2 regions of the Thermoanaerobacter sp. RKWS2 genome follow, and region 1 is predicted to be linked to the other one. Evidence: predicted binding sites of a transcription regulator. Region 1 holds the regulator's gene; the other holds the start of a gene.
The links. The regulator HrcA, encoded in region 1, represses chaperone genes, less so after heat shock. The targets are predictions, from matches to a motif close to ATTAGCACTCANNNNNNNTGAGTGCTAAT.
Positions count from the first base shown of each region.

Region 2: the regulator HrcA is predicted to act here: its motif matches at 5,604-5,632, upstream of OEI98_RS00410 (nucleotidyltransferase family protein).

Region 1 covers NZ_CP110888.1:1,038,662-1,046,708, forward strand. Annotated here, with positions in the region: partial or broken gene OEI98_RS05230 (glycosyltransferase family 4 protein) at 1-837, shown strand, start outside; gene OEI98_RS05235 (hypothetical protein) at 912-1,109, shown strand; gene lepA (translation elongation factor 4) at 1,143-2,954, shown strand; gene hemW (radical SAM family heme chaperone HemW) at 2,951-4,078, shown strand; gene hrcA (heat-inducible transcriptional repressor HrcA) at 4,173-5,204, shown strand; gene grpE (nucleotide exchange factor GrpE) at 5,227-5,808, shown strand; gene dnaK (molecular chaperone DnaK) at 5,826-7,661, shown strand; gene dnaJ (molecular chaperone DnaJ) at 7,717-8,047, shown strand, end outside.
Region 2 covers NZ_CP110888.1:72,320-80,366, reverse strand. Annotated here, with positions in the region: gene OEI98_RS00435 (TetR/AcrR family transcriptional regulator) at 1-205, opposite strand, end outside; gene OEI98_RS00430 (SDR family oxidoreductase) at 231-998, opposite strand; gene OEI98_RS00425 (D-alanine--D-alanine ligase family protein) at 1,137-2,114, opposite strand; gene OEI98_RS00420 (beta-L-arabinofuranosidase domain-containing protein) at 2,168-3,217, opposite strand; gene OEI98_RS00415 (glycosyltransferase family 4 protein) at 3,238-4,413, opposite strand; gene OEI98_RS00410 (nucleotidyltransferase family protein) at 4,443-5,489, opposite strand; partial or broken gene ltrA (group II intron reverse transcriptase/maturase) at 5,759-7,169, opposite strand; gene OEI98_RS00400 (glycosidase) at 7,617-8,047, opposite strand, start outside.

The sequences.
Region 1 (8,047 bases):
AAAAGCTTCATTGGTAGGAAGAGTCGCATGTTTTGCTATGCCTGTAAAAACAGTAGTGACAATCCACAACTTTGCAAATTACAATAATATGAGTTTTTACAAAAAGAAACTTTTATTGAGTTTAACAAAAATTCTAGACAAAAAAACCCATCAGTTTATTGCTGTCTCTCAAGCATTAAAAGATGATTTAGTTCTAAATCAAAATGTAAAAGAAAATAAAATAAAAGTGGTGTACAATTGTATTGATACCTCTTTTTACGAGGAAACAACTCTTAATTTAAAAGAAGAATTCGATTTGCCACAAGATTCCTTTATTGTAGGAAGTGTAGCAAGGCTTATACCTGCTAAAGGTGTCCAAGATTTAATAAAAGCGGCTTCAATTTTAAAAAATGTAAATGCCTACTTTTTTGTAGCAGGAGATGGCCCTTTTAAAGAAGAATTACAAAAAATGATTGATAGTTTAAATTTAAAAGACAGATTCTTTTTACTGGGATATAGAAATGACATTCCTTCTTTTTTGAGAAATCTCGATGTATTTGTGCTTTCCTCTCATGAAGAAGGATTTGGAATTTCTGTAATTGAAGCTTTAAATGAAGGAGTTCCTGTCATAGCTACAAAGGTGGGGGGATTCCAGAAATTCTAAAAGATGGGGTTGAAGGAATTTTAGTAGAAAAAGAAAGTCCTGAAGGGTTGGCAAAAGCTATAGAAAAACTTTTGAAATATGAGGAATTGAGAAAAAATATAAGCTTAAAAGGAAAAGAAAGTGCAAAAAGATATAGCTGCAATAAAATGATTGAAGAAATACAACAGATTTACGATACTTTGAAAGGAAGATAAAAGATGAGGCTTACAAGGACAAAAGAGAGAAAAAACAGATTCAAAGAAAGAGACTTGTAATCTTTGCTCTTTTATTGTACATTGTTATTATGGTAGTAGGACTTGTAATAGCTGATTCTTCCTTTAATGAAGTTACTACAGGGATGAGGAAAGTAAATATATTTGGTGTATATTCAAATAGCGAAAAGGTGATCGTTAAAATTTTTGGTAAAGAGTCAGTTATTGACATCGGGGGGTTAAGCCAATACTTTAAAGGGCGATTTTGGAAATGAGGTCTAAGTCTTTAATTTTTGAGGAGGTACACAATGTCAGAAAGGATGCAGTATATTAGAAATTTTTGCATTATTGCTCATATAGACCATGGCAAATCTACTCTTGCAGATAGACTTATTGAGAAAACAGGTTTTCTTTCTGAAAGGGAAACAGATAAGCAAATTTTGGATAATTTAGAATTGGAAAGGGAAAGAGGAATTACTATAAAGTTAAAGCCTGTAAGAATGATTTATAAAGCTAAAAATGGAAATGAATATGAGCTTAATCTTATTGATACCCCTGGACATGTGGATTTTACTTACGAGGTATCCCGAAGTATTGCAGCTTGTGAAGGGGCCCTCCTTGTAGTAGATGCTACACAAGGGATTGAGGCGCAAACCCTTGCTAATGTGTATATGGCTTTAGAACATGATTTAGAGATAGTACCTGTGATAAATAAAATAGACCTTCCTTCAGCAAATCCTGAACTTGTAAAAAAAGAAATTGAAGACGTGATTGGAATTAACGCAGAAGATGCTTTGCTTACCTCTGCTAAAGAAGGCATAGGTATAGAAGAAGTTTTAGAAGCCATTGTAAATAGAATTCCCCCTCCAAAAGGAGATGAAAATAAGCCTTTAAAAGCGCTAATTTTTGACTCTTTTTATGATAACTACAAAGGTGCAATAAGCTTTGTAAGGGTAGTAGATGGAATTGTTAAACCAGGAATGAGAATAAAAATGTTTTCTACTGGCAAAGTTTTTGAAGTTACAGAAGTGGGTATGTTTAGACCTAACCTTTATCCAGTAGAAGAGCTTAAAGCAGGTGAAGTTGGATATATTGCTGCCAGCATAAAAAATGTAAAAGACACTCGCGTAGGAGATACAATAACAGATGCAGATAATCCAGCCGATTCTCCACTTCCTGGCTATAAAGAAGTAGTGCCAATGGTCTTTTGTGGAATTTATCCTGCGGATGGACAAGATTATGAAAATTTAAAAGAAGCTTTAGAAAAACTTCAGCTAAATGATGCGTCACTTGTATTTGAACCTGACACCTCTGCTGCCTTAGGTTTTGGATTTAGGTGTGGCTTTTTGGGACTTTTGCACATGGAAATAGTTCAAGAAAGGTTGGAAAGAGAGTACAACTTAAATCTTGTCACTACTGCACCAAGTGTAATTTACAAAGTTTACAAAACTAATGGAGAGGTATTGGATTTGGACAATCCCACAAAAATGCCGCCTCCTACGCAAATAGATCATATTGAAGAGCCAATTGTGGAAGCTACTATTATGGTGCCTACTGAATATGTAGGGGCAGTTATGGAGCTTTGCCAGGATAGACGGGGAGCATATTTAGGAATGGAATATTTAGAACAAACTCGCGTACTTTTAAAATATGAAATGCCTTTAAATGAGATAATATATGACTTTTTTGATGCTTTAAAATCACGAACAAGGGGTTACGCCTCTTTCGACTATGAGCTTAAAGGGTATAAAGAATCTAATTTGGTAAAGCTTGATATTTTAATAAATGGCGAATTGGTAGATGCTTTATCCATGATAGTTCATAAAGATAAAGCCTATGAAAAAGCGAGAAAAATTGTAGAAAAGTTAAAAGAAAATATTCCAAGGCATCTTTTTGAGATTCCAATCCAGGCTGCAATAGGCTCTAAGATTATTGCAAGAGAGACTGTAAAAGCTTTGAGAAAAAACGTTCTTGCCAAGTGTTATGGAGGAGACGTAACTCGTAAGAAAAAACTTCTGGAGAAGCAAAAAGAAGGTAAAAAGCGCATGAGACAGGTGGGAAGTGTTGAAATACCTCAAGAGGCTTTTATGTCAATATTGAAGCTAGATGATGAAAAATGAGGGAGATAGGATTATACATTCACATTCCTTTTTGTAAAAGAAAATGCTATTATTGTGATTTTAATTCTTATGCAGGCTATGATTATCTTTTTGACGACTATATTCGGGCACTACTTATGGAAATAGAATCAAATTCTACAAAAGATTATAATGTGGTTTCGGTTTATATAGGAGGAGGTACCCCTAACCTTTTGCCTCCTTCTTATATAGAGAAGATATTGAAGTCTGTATTTAAAAATTATAAAATACTTGATGGTTGCGAAATTACTATTGAAATGAATCCCGGCCTTATAACTGAAGAAAAACTAAAAATTTATAAAGACAACGGGATAAACCGAGTAAGTATTGGACTTCAAGCTTTTCAAAATAGGCTTTTAAAATATATAGGTAGAATTCATACAATAGAAGATTTTTTTGAAAATTATGAGTTAGTGAAAAAGTTCTTTGGCAATATAAATATTGACCTGATGTATGCTCTTCCTACTCAAACCTTTAAAGAGTGGCAAGAAACTTTAAAAGAAGTAGTAAAATTACAGCCGACGCATGTTTCTACTTATAGCTTGATTTTAGAACCTAACACCTCCTTTTACAGACTTTATGAAAAGGGTCAGTTGCCTATAGTTGATGAGGAAGAAGAGCTTAAAATGTATCATTGGGGTATAGAGTTTTTAAAAGAAAAAGGTTATCACCATTACGAAATATCTAATTTTGCATTGCCCACATTTGAATGTCGCCACAATATTTTATACTGGGAATGCAAAAATTATTTGGGATTTGGTGCAGGAGCCCATTCTTATATGGAGGGTGTGAGATATAGTAATATTGAAAATATAAAAGACTATATTAAGAGCATTTTAGAAAGAAAAAGTGCAGTTAAGGAAAAAATAAAGTTGGCAAAAGAAGATAGAATGGCTGAGTTTATGTTTTTAGGAATGAGAATGACAAAAGGAGTGTGTGACAAGGATTTTAAGAAAAGATTTGGTATCAGTTTGTTTGAATTTTACAAAAAAGTAATACAAAAATACTTAAATGAAGGTCTAATTGAGATTGATAATGAGTGTGCAAAACTTACCGAGAGGGGTATTGATGTCTCTAACGTCATTTTTGAAGAATTTCTGCCCTAAATGAGTATTGACAAAAAATTATAAGAGTGGTATTTTAAAAACATGAATTAGCACTCAATCGAGTAGAGTGCTAATAATACATGGGGTGGTGAAAATGCCGTTAGATGATAGGAAGAAAAAAATACTATATGCGGTTATTACTGATTATATTATGACGGCAGAGCCAATAGGGTCGAGAACAATAGCTAAGAAGTACAATATAGGATTAAGTTCTGCTACTATAAGAAACGAAATGGCGGATTTAGAAGAAATGGGATATTTGGAGCAGCCTCATACTTCCGCAGGAAGAATACCTTCAGATAAAGGATATAGATTTTATGTAGACAGCATTCTTCGAAATTATATAAACAATGACCCTCCAATTAGCTATAATACTCGCGAGGAAATTATAGCGGAGTTTGATGAAATTGTAAAGAAATATGCAAGAATTTTGGCTAACATAACTCACCATACTACAGTTGCTAAAATGCCAAGGTTGAACCCTGATAGAATAAGGAAAATCCAACTTATACCTGTTGCTTCTAATAAAATGATCTTTTTAGTAGTGACAGACACAGGAATTGTAAAAAATTACTTGCTAAATTTATGCCAAAATGTAGATAGAACTATCTTTGAGTTTTTAAACAATTTGTTAAATGACAAAATTGCTGGCAAAAGCGAAAAAGATATTTTTGAGTTTTTACAAAAAGATTTAAGGCAGATGTTGGGAGAGGTAGCTTTTATAGCCGACGAATTGATAAACACTATACTTTTGAGCTTGAAGCAGTTACAAGAAACGGACATTTATGCGGATGGAACTTCCCATATTTTAGATTTTCCTGAATACAAGGATTTAGGCAAAGCAAAAAATTTTTTCAATCTTTTGGACAACAAGTCGTTATTGAACGAAGTTTTAGAGCCTGAAGTAGATTTTATAGATGTGAGAATAGGAAGCGAAAACAAGTTTGAAGAGATGAAAGACTTAAGCGTAATAAAAACCACTTATAAGATTAACGGTCGTGTGGTGGGTACAATAGGAATTATAGGACCTACAAGAATGGATTATAGAAGGTTGATTAACGAAATCAATATGATGACAAAAGAGCTTTCAAATCTTTTGTCGAGTATATACAATGATGAAATATAACGAGGTGATATAAGTGGAAGAGATGGAAAAAGAAATTAACAAAGAGGAGGAAAAGGATGTAAATAATTTAGAATCAAATGAACAAATGGAAGGGCCTCCTGAAGAGGAAGAACAAACACAGCAGGAGCATAAGCAACAAACGGTTGATGAAATAGAGGAATTAAAGCAAAAACTTCAGCAAAAAGAGGCTGAAGCTCAAGAATATTTAGATATTGCACAAAGATTGAAAGCAGAATTTGAAAATTACAGAAAAAGAATAGAAAAAGAAAAAGCTGAGATGATCGATTACGGGCAAGAAACAGTGATTTTAGAACTTTTGACTATTATGGATAATTTTGAAAGAGCTTTGGCAAGCAGTGGAGATTATAATTCTCTAAAAGAAGGGATAGAATTAATTTACAGGCAGTTTAAAAAAATATTGGATAAATTTGGTGTGAAAGAAATTGAAGCAGAGGGGCAGATTTTTGACCCCTATAAACACCATGCTGTAATGCAGGAAGAGGTAGAAGGAAAGCAACCAAATGAAATTATTGAAGTTTTCCAAAAAGGGTATTATCTAAAAGATAAAGTAATAAGACCAAGTTTGGTTAAAGTAGCAAAATAAAAAGGAGGTTGAAAAATATGGGGAAAGTTATAGGAATTGACTTAGGAACTACATTTTCTTGTGTTGCTGTTATGGAAGGAGGCCAACCTGTAGTAATACCTAACGCAGAAGGAGCTCGTACTACGCCTTCAGTCGTCGCTTTTACTAAAGAAGGAGAAAGGTTAGTAGGGCAAGTTGCAAAAAGGCAGGCAATTGTAAATCCTGACAGGACTATAATGTCTATAAAAAGACACATGGGAACTGATTACAAAGTAAAAATTGACGATAAAGAGTATACACCTCAAGAGATTTCTGCAATGATTTTGCAAAAGCTTAAGGCTGATGCAGAAGCTTACTTGGGCGAAAAAGTTACACAGGCGGTAATTACTGTTCCTGCTTATTTCAATGACAGCCAAAGGCAGGCTACAAAAGACGCAGGTAGGATTGCAGGTCTTGAGGTTTTGAGAATAATAAATGAGCCGACAGCTGCTGCTTTGGCATATGGACTTGACAAAGAAGGAAATCAAAAGATAATGGTTTATGACTTAGGTGGCGGTACTTTTGATGTTTCTATTTTGGAAATAGGAGATGGAGTATTTGAAGTTTTGGCTACAAGTGGCAATAACCATTTGGGTGGGGATGACTTCGACCAAAGGATAATAGATTGGCTTGCTGACAACTTCAAAAAAGAATATGGAATTGACTTAAGAAGTGACAGGATGGCATTGCAGAGACTAAAAGATGCCGCAGAAAAAGCAAAAATAGAGCTTTCTTCTGCAACGGTTACTAATATAAACTTGCCATTTATTACTGCTGATGCTACAGGTCCAAAACATATAGATGTAAATCTTACAAGGGCAAAATTCGAAGAGCTAATCTCCGACCTTGTAGAATCAACTGTAGGTCCTGTTAACCAAGCATTAAGCGACGCAGGTTTAAAACCTTCTGATATTGATAAAGTCATTCTCATTGGTGGTTCTACAAGAGTGCCTTTGGTACAGGAGACAGTAAAGAGAATAATGGGTAAAGAACCTCACAAAGGAATTAACCCAGATGAGGCAGTGGCTATAGGTGCAGCTATACAGGCGGCAGTATTGGCCGGAGAAGTGAAAGATATTCTCTTACTGGACGTAACACCTTTGTCCTTGGGTATAGAGACATTAGGTGGAGTATTTACTAAGATTATAGAGAGAAATACTACAATACCTACAAGAAAGAGCCAGATATTTACTACTGCGGCGGATAATCAGACTTCTGTTGAAATACACGTGTTACAAGGCGAAAGGCCTATGGCAAAAGACAACAAAACTCTTGGAAGATTTATTTTGTCAGGGATTCCACCAGCTCCAAGAGGAGTACCTCAAATTGAAGTTACTTTTGACATAGATGCCAATGGAATTGTACATGTTTCTGCAAAAGACTTAGGTACTGGCAAATCTCAGGATATAACTATTACTTCTACAACTAATTTGTCAGAAGAAGAGATACAAAGAATGATTAATGAGGCTAAGCAGTATGAAGAACAAGATAGGAAGAAGAAAGAAGAAATCGAAATAAGGAATAAAGCAGATTCTCTCATTTATCAAGCTGAAAAAACAATGAAAGACCTTGGAGATAAGATGACGCAAGCTGAAAAAGATGAAATAAATAGAGAAATAGAAAATGTGAGAAAAGCTCTTGAAGGAAGCGATATAGAAGCGATTAAAAATGCTTCTGAGAAACTTTCACAAGCCTTCTACAAAGTTTCTACAAGAATATACCAACAAGCGGGAGGACAAACGGGAGGAGCTACAAATACTGGTAGTGCTGGACAAGGTACAACACAGGACAATGTTTATGAAGCCAATTACAAAGTGGAGGATGATAATAAATAATATAGAACCAGGTTTTACCTGGTTCTAATTTACGTAATGAAAGGCAGGTGAGAAAGTGGCTAAAAAAGATTTATATGAAATATTAGGAGTAGATAGAAATGCCACAGAAGAGGAAATAAAAAAGGCTTATAGACGGCTTGCTAAGAAATATCATCCTGACTTGAACCCAGGAGATAAAGAAGCAGAGCAAAAATTTAAAGAAATAAACGAAGCTTACGAAATTCTCTCCGACCCTCAAAAAAGAGCTCAATATGACCAATTTGGAGACGCAGCCTTTGAGCAAGGCGGTTTTGGCCAAGGTGGATTTGGTCAAGGAGGTTTTGGAGAGGGCGGTTTTGATTTTGGAGGCTTTGGAGGATTTGGCGATATATTTGGCGATATTTTTA
Region 2 (8,047 bases), 970 kb from region 1:
CTTCTATTGCCTCTTGTTTCAAAATCTTTATACCTTCATCAATTAAAAACTCCAATATGTCATCTTTGCTTTTAAAATGATAATACAAGGTCCCTTTTGCTACTCCAGCATTTTCCGCTATTTCTTCCATTGTGGTTTTGTAAAATCCACTTTTTGAAAAGGTCTTTATCGCCGCTTTAAAAATCTTTTCTTTTGTCTTATTCATTCTCCTTCATTCCCTTTTTAAGAAATTAAACATATATCATTTTAACTGTCATTCCGCCATCCACAATGAGATTCGCTCCTGTAATAAAAGAAGCTTCTTCCGAACATAAAAATAAACATGCATTTGCTACGTCCTCTGGCTTACCTACCCGTCCTGCAGGATGCTGCAAATGGTCCTCTTCTGTCAATTGGGGCTTTTTAGCTTCTCTACTTTTCTTCCATTCAGATACTTCTATCCATCCGGGACTTATAGAATTCACCCTTATTTTATCATAACTTAAACTTATTGCAAGAGAGTGGGTTAAGGCTATAATACCACCTTTTGAAGCAGAATAAGGTTCTGTATGAGGTTCAGACATAAATGCCCTTGTAGACGCTATATTTATTATGACTCCTCCGCCATTGTCTCTCATGTGAGGAGCAACATATTTTGAACACATATATGTTCCTCTTAAGTTCACATTTATGACTCTATCCCATTCCTCCATAGGCCTTGTGTAAATCGTCCCTCCTGCTCCAATACCTGCATTGTTTATCAAAATATCGATCTTGCCGTATGCTTTTATCGTCTTATCTACCATGTTTTTAACATCTTCCTCTAAAGAAACATCTGTATGTACAAAAAGTGAGTCTCCACCTTTAGATTTTATATATTCTTCATTTTCTATGCCAGCTTCATCGTCAATATCAGCTATAACTACTTTTGCTCCTTTTTCAGCAAAAGTTCGCGCAATACACCGCCCTATTCCTTGTCCTCCTCCTGTCACTATCACTACTTTCCCATTAAAATCCATAGTTAACCCTCCAATTTTTAATTATAAAAGAAGATAAGGTAACCTCATGATTAAAATTAAAAAAGCAAAGAGGTTTACCTTATCATAAATAGTATAACTTAAAAGTTTTATAAAAATCAAATAAATGGGTTGCATAAATTATTTTAACTTATACCTTTCTATAGCACTTTCTATAATCTTCCTAATAAATTCTCCTCTTGTTAAACCTGCCGCTTTTGCCATATAACCCATGTATCCGTGATGAACATGTTTTTCACCTTTGCTACTTGACATTGTAAGTCCCGCAAATGTATTCAATTCTAAGAAATAAGGAACATTATCTTTGCTTAGAATCATATCAATTCTCGCAAAATCCTTTGCATTTAAAACCTTATAAATATTTAAAGCCGTCTCTTTAATCTTTTCTTCCACTTCCTTTGATACTTCCATAGGGCATTTTATTATCTCATTGTCAAACATTTTATGTTCATAAGTATTAGTTTTAACGTTATTATATCCTACTTCCAATAAAGGCAATACTTGTGGGTGTTTATATCCAATTATTCCAACGGTCACTTCTTTTCCTTCAATAAATTCTTCAATTAAAGCTGCTTGTCCTATTTTATCGGTTATTTTGCTCACTACTTGTGGAAGTTTGTCCTTATCATAAATTATATTTTCTTCATCTATACCTGCACTTCCTCTTCCACTTATAGGTTTTGCAAATAGAGGAAATTTAAGATGGTCTACAGAAGGAATTTCTTGAGGATTTTGTGCAATTACATATTTAGGCGTAGGCAAACCGTGAGAAGCCACAATGTCCTTCCTCATTCTCTTATCAGTTGCTACTACGTCCAATCCAGATCCAACATATGGTATGTTGAATACTTCTAAAAATGCTACTTCTTTCATACTTGAGGCATTAAAAATTAAATCCACCTTTTCTTTTTTTATAGTTTCATAAGTTTCTAATGGATCTTCCTTCCATTCTATGAGGACTGAATCAAATCCAGCTTCTTTTATGGCCATATAATGATGGTATGCTTCATCATAGGCATCGTCATATACTTTGTCTGGTGTCAATTTCCTCTGAAATTCGACATTCCTGAATTTCCTCCAAAGCACACCAATTTTCATATGGCATCACCCTTTTCAATTTTTATAAAAATTTTTGAAAGGAAAAGGAAAAACTACTTAAATACAGTTTCTGTGTGATTCACCACCATGTCAGTTATAATCAGTGAAATCAAGCTTTCTGCTCCTTCATTTAAATTTACTCCCTCTTTAGTTATACCGTCGTAACAACCCCCTGTCTCCTCATCTATTAAGCTTTCATTCTTTGAATTTTCTCCCAAAAACCATTTGTAACATTTTATAGCTTTTTCTCTGTACTTTTCTTCTTTAAAAATTTTATAAGCTTCTGTATACATAAGAGCAGTCTCACAAGCCTCTATTGGTTGTTCATCAAATTCTGCAGGTTTTTCATCTCCTTTTTTGTACCAACCTTTACAACCTATCGGCTTAAAATACCCACTTCTAAAAGTTACTTTCTCTAAAAATTCCATGCTCTCTTTTGCAACATCTAAGACTTCTTCATCTCTTGTAATAGTGTATGACCTAAGAAGAGCCCAAGGAAGTACGGCATTGCTGTAAGTAATTATATTTTCAAACCATTTCCACTCTTCATCTTTGTTTTCCCTATATTTTTGAACTATTTTTTTTGAAATAGAAGTTATCAAATTTTTTATCTTCTCTTTGTTAAATTCAGTAACATCAGAACTGTATAAAAGGCTTAATCCTATTAACAAATAAGCGTTACCGCGAAGAGAATTTAAATTTGCTACATTGGGCAAAGCTTTTTTGATTAATGTCACAGCAACACTTTGATAACCATTAGACAAATTAGTATTTAATAAATATCCTAATGCCCATAAAGTTCTGCCAAAACAATCTTCTGAGCCAACTTCTTCAATAAATTCTCTATTGTAGTTCATAAAATTTCTAAAATATCCTTTGCCGTTTTGGGCATAAATCAAGAAAGAAAGGTATCTCTTTAAAAGATCAAGGTATTTTTCATCTTTGTAAACTTCATATAGCATTGAAGCAGCAATGAGAGCCCTTGAATTGTCATCAGTAGTGTAACCTTTTGTCAAATCAGGAATAGAGTAAAGGGAATGCTGTAAAATGCCTGTATCGTCCGTTAGCTTGAAAAGATGCTGAAACTTAGTTGCTAGTTTCATTATTTCAATTCCCCCTTCCTCTATATCACAACTTCCTCCCTTGATTTAATGTCCAATACAGACAAAATCATTATGACATATCTGTAAGCAACGTTATTCCACATCATTGTATTCCCTAATTTTTTAATTTCTGACTCTATCTGCAGCCTTTTCTCAGGGTTTTCAAATATATACTCAATATGTTTAGCTAAAGACTTTGCATCACGGAAATTAGCAAGCAATCCTCTTCCTTCTCCTAAAATTTCTTCAGCGTACATATAAGGAGTGGAAATAATCACTTTCCCTAAACCTGCTGCATATGCTAAAGTACCGCTTACAGCTTGTTCTTTGTTTAAGTATGGAGTCATATATATATCTGACATCTTCAAATACTCCAAAATCTCTTTCTTCGTAAGATATTTGTCCACAAATTTTATATTATCTTCTACTCCAAGGTCATGGACTAGTTTTTGAAGTTTCTCCCTATACTCTTCCCCAAATTCTCTCTTTATGTTTGGATGGGTTTGTCCTAAAATTAGGTATAATACATCTTTGTATTTTTTAGCCACAATACTTATTGCTTCTATGCCATACTCTATTCCTTTGCCCGGATTTATAAGACCAAAAGTGCTTATTATTCTTCTGCCTTTAAATCCATATCTTTCTTTCAATGTTTCTTTGGGTAATACTGGAAGATTGGGCACACCGTGAGGAATGACAGTGATTTTATTAGAAGGTATGTGACATATCTTTTCAAGAAGTGGTATAGTATTTTTAGCCATTGTAACTACTTTAACACTTTTTTTACCTAATTCTTTAAGTATCATAAGTTGTTTTTCATTTGGATTTGATAATACTGTGTGGACTGTCAAAACAAAGGGTATATTTAAATTGTCTACCAAATCTAATAAGTACTCTCCACTTTCTCCTCCAAATATTCCGTATTCATGTTCTATAATGAGCAAATCTATGTCAGATTCATTTAATTCACGGGCTAATCTTACATAATCTTCTCTTACAAATTGTTGTAACTGATATTTAACATCACTATCGTATTCGTAAGTTTTATTATCGTTTATTGCAATTACTCCTGCAAAATTAATAAGTTTTATCTTTTTTATTTCATTAACTAAATCTTGAGTAAAAGTAGCAATGCCACATTCTCTTGGTGGATAAGTGCTCAAAAATGCTACATTTCTCCCCAATACGCTCATCATATCACGCCCCCTTCTTAGTTTGTTTAGTATTAAGTTGTCAACGTAGTACTTGCCAATCTATTAGCTGTAAACACTGTATTTTTAACTTCCATATTCACCTCTACTATACATTCTGAAGTGACAACTGCATTCTCTAATCTTGCAAACCTGCGCACTTTTACATTATCCCACAATACACTTTGTGATACTTTGCTCTCTTGACCTATTCGACAGTTATTCCCAATTACTGTATACGGACCAACTGTAGCATAGGCATCAATTTCAGTATTATTTCCAATATAAGCAGGTCCTATCACTTTTGCGGTAGGATGAATTTTAACATTGTCTCCTAAAATTATGCCTCTTGAGGAAGTAGTACTTACAAATCTTGATTTTCCTTTTAAAATGTCCTCATGAACTTTTTTGTATTTATCTATTGTACCTATATCTATCCAGTAGCCGTTAAATTTATAAATAGCCATTCTATACCCTTTTTCCAAAAGTTTGGGATATGTCTCCCTCTCTACAGATACTACTGTATTTTCAGGAATTTCTTTTAACACCTCAGGTTCAAATACATATACTCCTGCGTTAATATACTTAGAATTACTCTCGCCTGGTTTGGGCTTTTCTTTGAAAGCAGTTATAAAGCCTTTTTCATCAAATTCTATAACTCCGTACTGAGAAGTATCTCTTACTTCAATAGATGCAATAGTTACTTGAGCTCTTCTTCTCTTGTGGTATTTTATCAAATCTGCATAGTCAATATCACTGACGATATCAGAGTTTAAAATGAGGAAAGTATCATCAAAAAATTTTTCGGCGTTTTTTATTGCCCCACCAGTCCCCAAAGGAGATTCTTCTGTAATATAGTGTATTTTTACACCTAAGTCCTCTTTTGGCTTGAAGTAATCTTCAATGTACTGAGACTTATAATAAGTACTTATTACAACTTCATCTACTCCACTTTTTTTAAGGTTTAAAATAATCCTTTCTAAAAGAGGTCTTCCCATGATAGGAACCATTGGTTTTGGCAGGTCATCTGTAAGAGGTCTTAGCCTTGTTCCCAAACCTCCTGCCAATAACAACGCCTTCATAAAAGACCCCTCCTTTATGAAGTTTTTCAAAAATTAACCTTAAAAACAAAAGAAGGGCGTGATACAAGTGATATAATTTATAAGAACGATAAGAACTAAGAAGAGGAGAAATATATTAGCACTCTTGAAATTCGGCTGCTAATAAGTATTATAATTAATCCTTTTTGGCATGTCAAGTACTTTTCTGTAAATCGAGTAGGAGCTGAATAATTATTTTATTCAGCGTCCTCTCACACCACCGTACGTACCGTTCGGTATACGGCGGTTCATTAGGAATTGTGTACAATTAGATATCTTTGGGATAAACTCTTATAACCTATGCTTTCAAAGTATTTATTTGTAAGAGTCTTATTTAGGATTGGGCTATTGGATATTCTCCAGTAGCCTTTCCTTGTATTGGCGTATTCCCAGGCTTTTTGTTCTTCTACTCCTAGTTTTACTAAGTTATCATGCTTCGTTTTTATCTTCTTCCATTGTTTCCATATACATGCCCTTAGTCTTCGCCTTATCCATTCGTCAAGGGTTTTCATTATGCTTTTCGCGTCTGCTAATCCAAAATAGTTGACCCATCCTGTTGTTATTTGATTTAGTCTTTTTATTCTGTTTTCCATGCTTATTCCCTTGTTCCGATTGGTTATTTCTCTTACTTTTTCCTTAAACCTTTTGATGGATTTTTCATGGATTCTTATTCTTACTTCGTTTTCTTTTGTATAGAATGAAAATCCAAGAAATTTTCTTCTCCATGGTCTATCTACAGCACTTTTTGCTTCGTTGACTTTTAGTTTTAATTTGCTTTCTATGAATTTCTTTATGCTTCTCATTACTCTGTTTCCTGCAGACCTGCTTTTTACATATATGTTGCAGTCATCTGCATATCGGCAGAATTTATGCCCTCGTTTCTCAAGTTCTTTGTCTAGTTCGTCCAACATTATGTTTGCTAATAGAGGACTTAATGGCCCTCCTTGGGGTGTCCCTTCTTCTGTTGATATTTTGATTCCGTTTATCATTACTCCTGATTCTAGGTATCTTCGTATTAACTTTAGTACCCTTTTATCTCCTATCCGCTTTTCTAGTTTGGACATTATTATGTCGTGGTTTACTCTGTCAAAGAACTTTTCTAAGTCCATATCTACAACCCACGTGTATCCTTCATTTATATATGCTTCTGCGGCTTTTATTGCGTCTTTTGCACTGCGTCCTGGTCTGAATCCATAACTGCTATCAGAAAATGTATGGTTGTAGACTCTATTTAGTATTTGGGCTATTGCTTGTTGTATTAACCTATCTAGTGCTGTAGGTATTCCTAGTAGTCTTACTCCTCCATCTGGTTTGGGAATTTCTACTCTTCGCACTGGTTGTGGTTTGTATTTCCCCTCCAGCAGTTGTTGTTTTATGGTTGCCCAGTTTTCTTTGAGATACGGTAGAAGTTCATCTACTCCCATCCCATCGACTCCATGGCTTCCTTTATTTGCAACAACGCTTGTATGCTGCTTCCATGTTCCCTCGTTCTACTATCATTTCAAGCATCTTGCCGGTATATCTTTGTACCTCGTTTCTTCCATCTTCCGACGCCGATGATATACTATGCACTTCCGTTGTCTTTTGAAATTCCATTTCTCTATTCAACGGATAGCCTGTTTGTTGAGTTGTCTGCAGTCTCTGCATATCTTTCGAGTCCATAAGATTTCCAAAACCTCCTAACGTTCGGTCCTTCCTTATCTATTCATGACTAGATAAGTACTATGACCTCTGCTGACTTCTCAAGGTTCAGCCATACATCACTGCATGGGTTGTCACTTCAGATTTTACTTCCATGACTTATCCTTGAGACCTCCCCGGGTAAGAACGATAACTTTCATCTCATATATCTGCCAGATTTACTGTATGGGATTCGGGTAGTGTTGGACTTCGTTTTGTTACGCAAACTCATCCATCCCAATTCAGCCTCTTATCTGGTTCTTGTTCATCAGACCGAGATTTTGCCTTAAGCTTCCTTCAGATTCCACCTCACGATGGACACCCTTGCTCTTGGCTAGTGGTTCCCACTACCAAGCCCACAGCGGACTTTCACCGCCTAGTTATCGCCCATGCCGGGCGCACATAAAAAACAGGCCTTTTAAAAGCCTGCTAAAATTTGATATCTTTCATCTCTAATATCGCCACGCCTATAACAGTATCCGCACCCCCATAATAAACGTAAATAGTATCATCTTTTACTGCATTACCACAACTAAATACAACATTAGGAATGTATCCTTCTTTTTCCCACTGTAGTTCTGGCTCTAAGATAGGTTCTTTTTGCCTTGCAATAATCTTTGATGGATCTTCTAAATCTAAAAGGACTGCTCCCAATCTATATACATTATTGTCATCAGCTGCATGGTATATCAAAAACCAACCATCTTTTGTCCTAATAGGCGGCCCTCCAATTCCGACTCTCGCACTTTCCCACGTTCCAGGAATTGGCTTAATGATAGGCTTATGGTCATACCAATTTTTTAAATCTTCTGAAAAGGCAATCCATATATCTGGATACCTTCTATGAAGCATCACATACT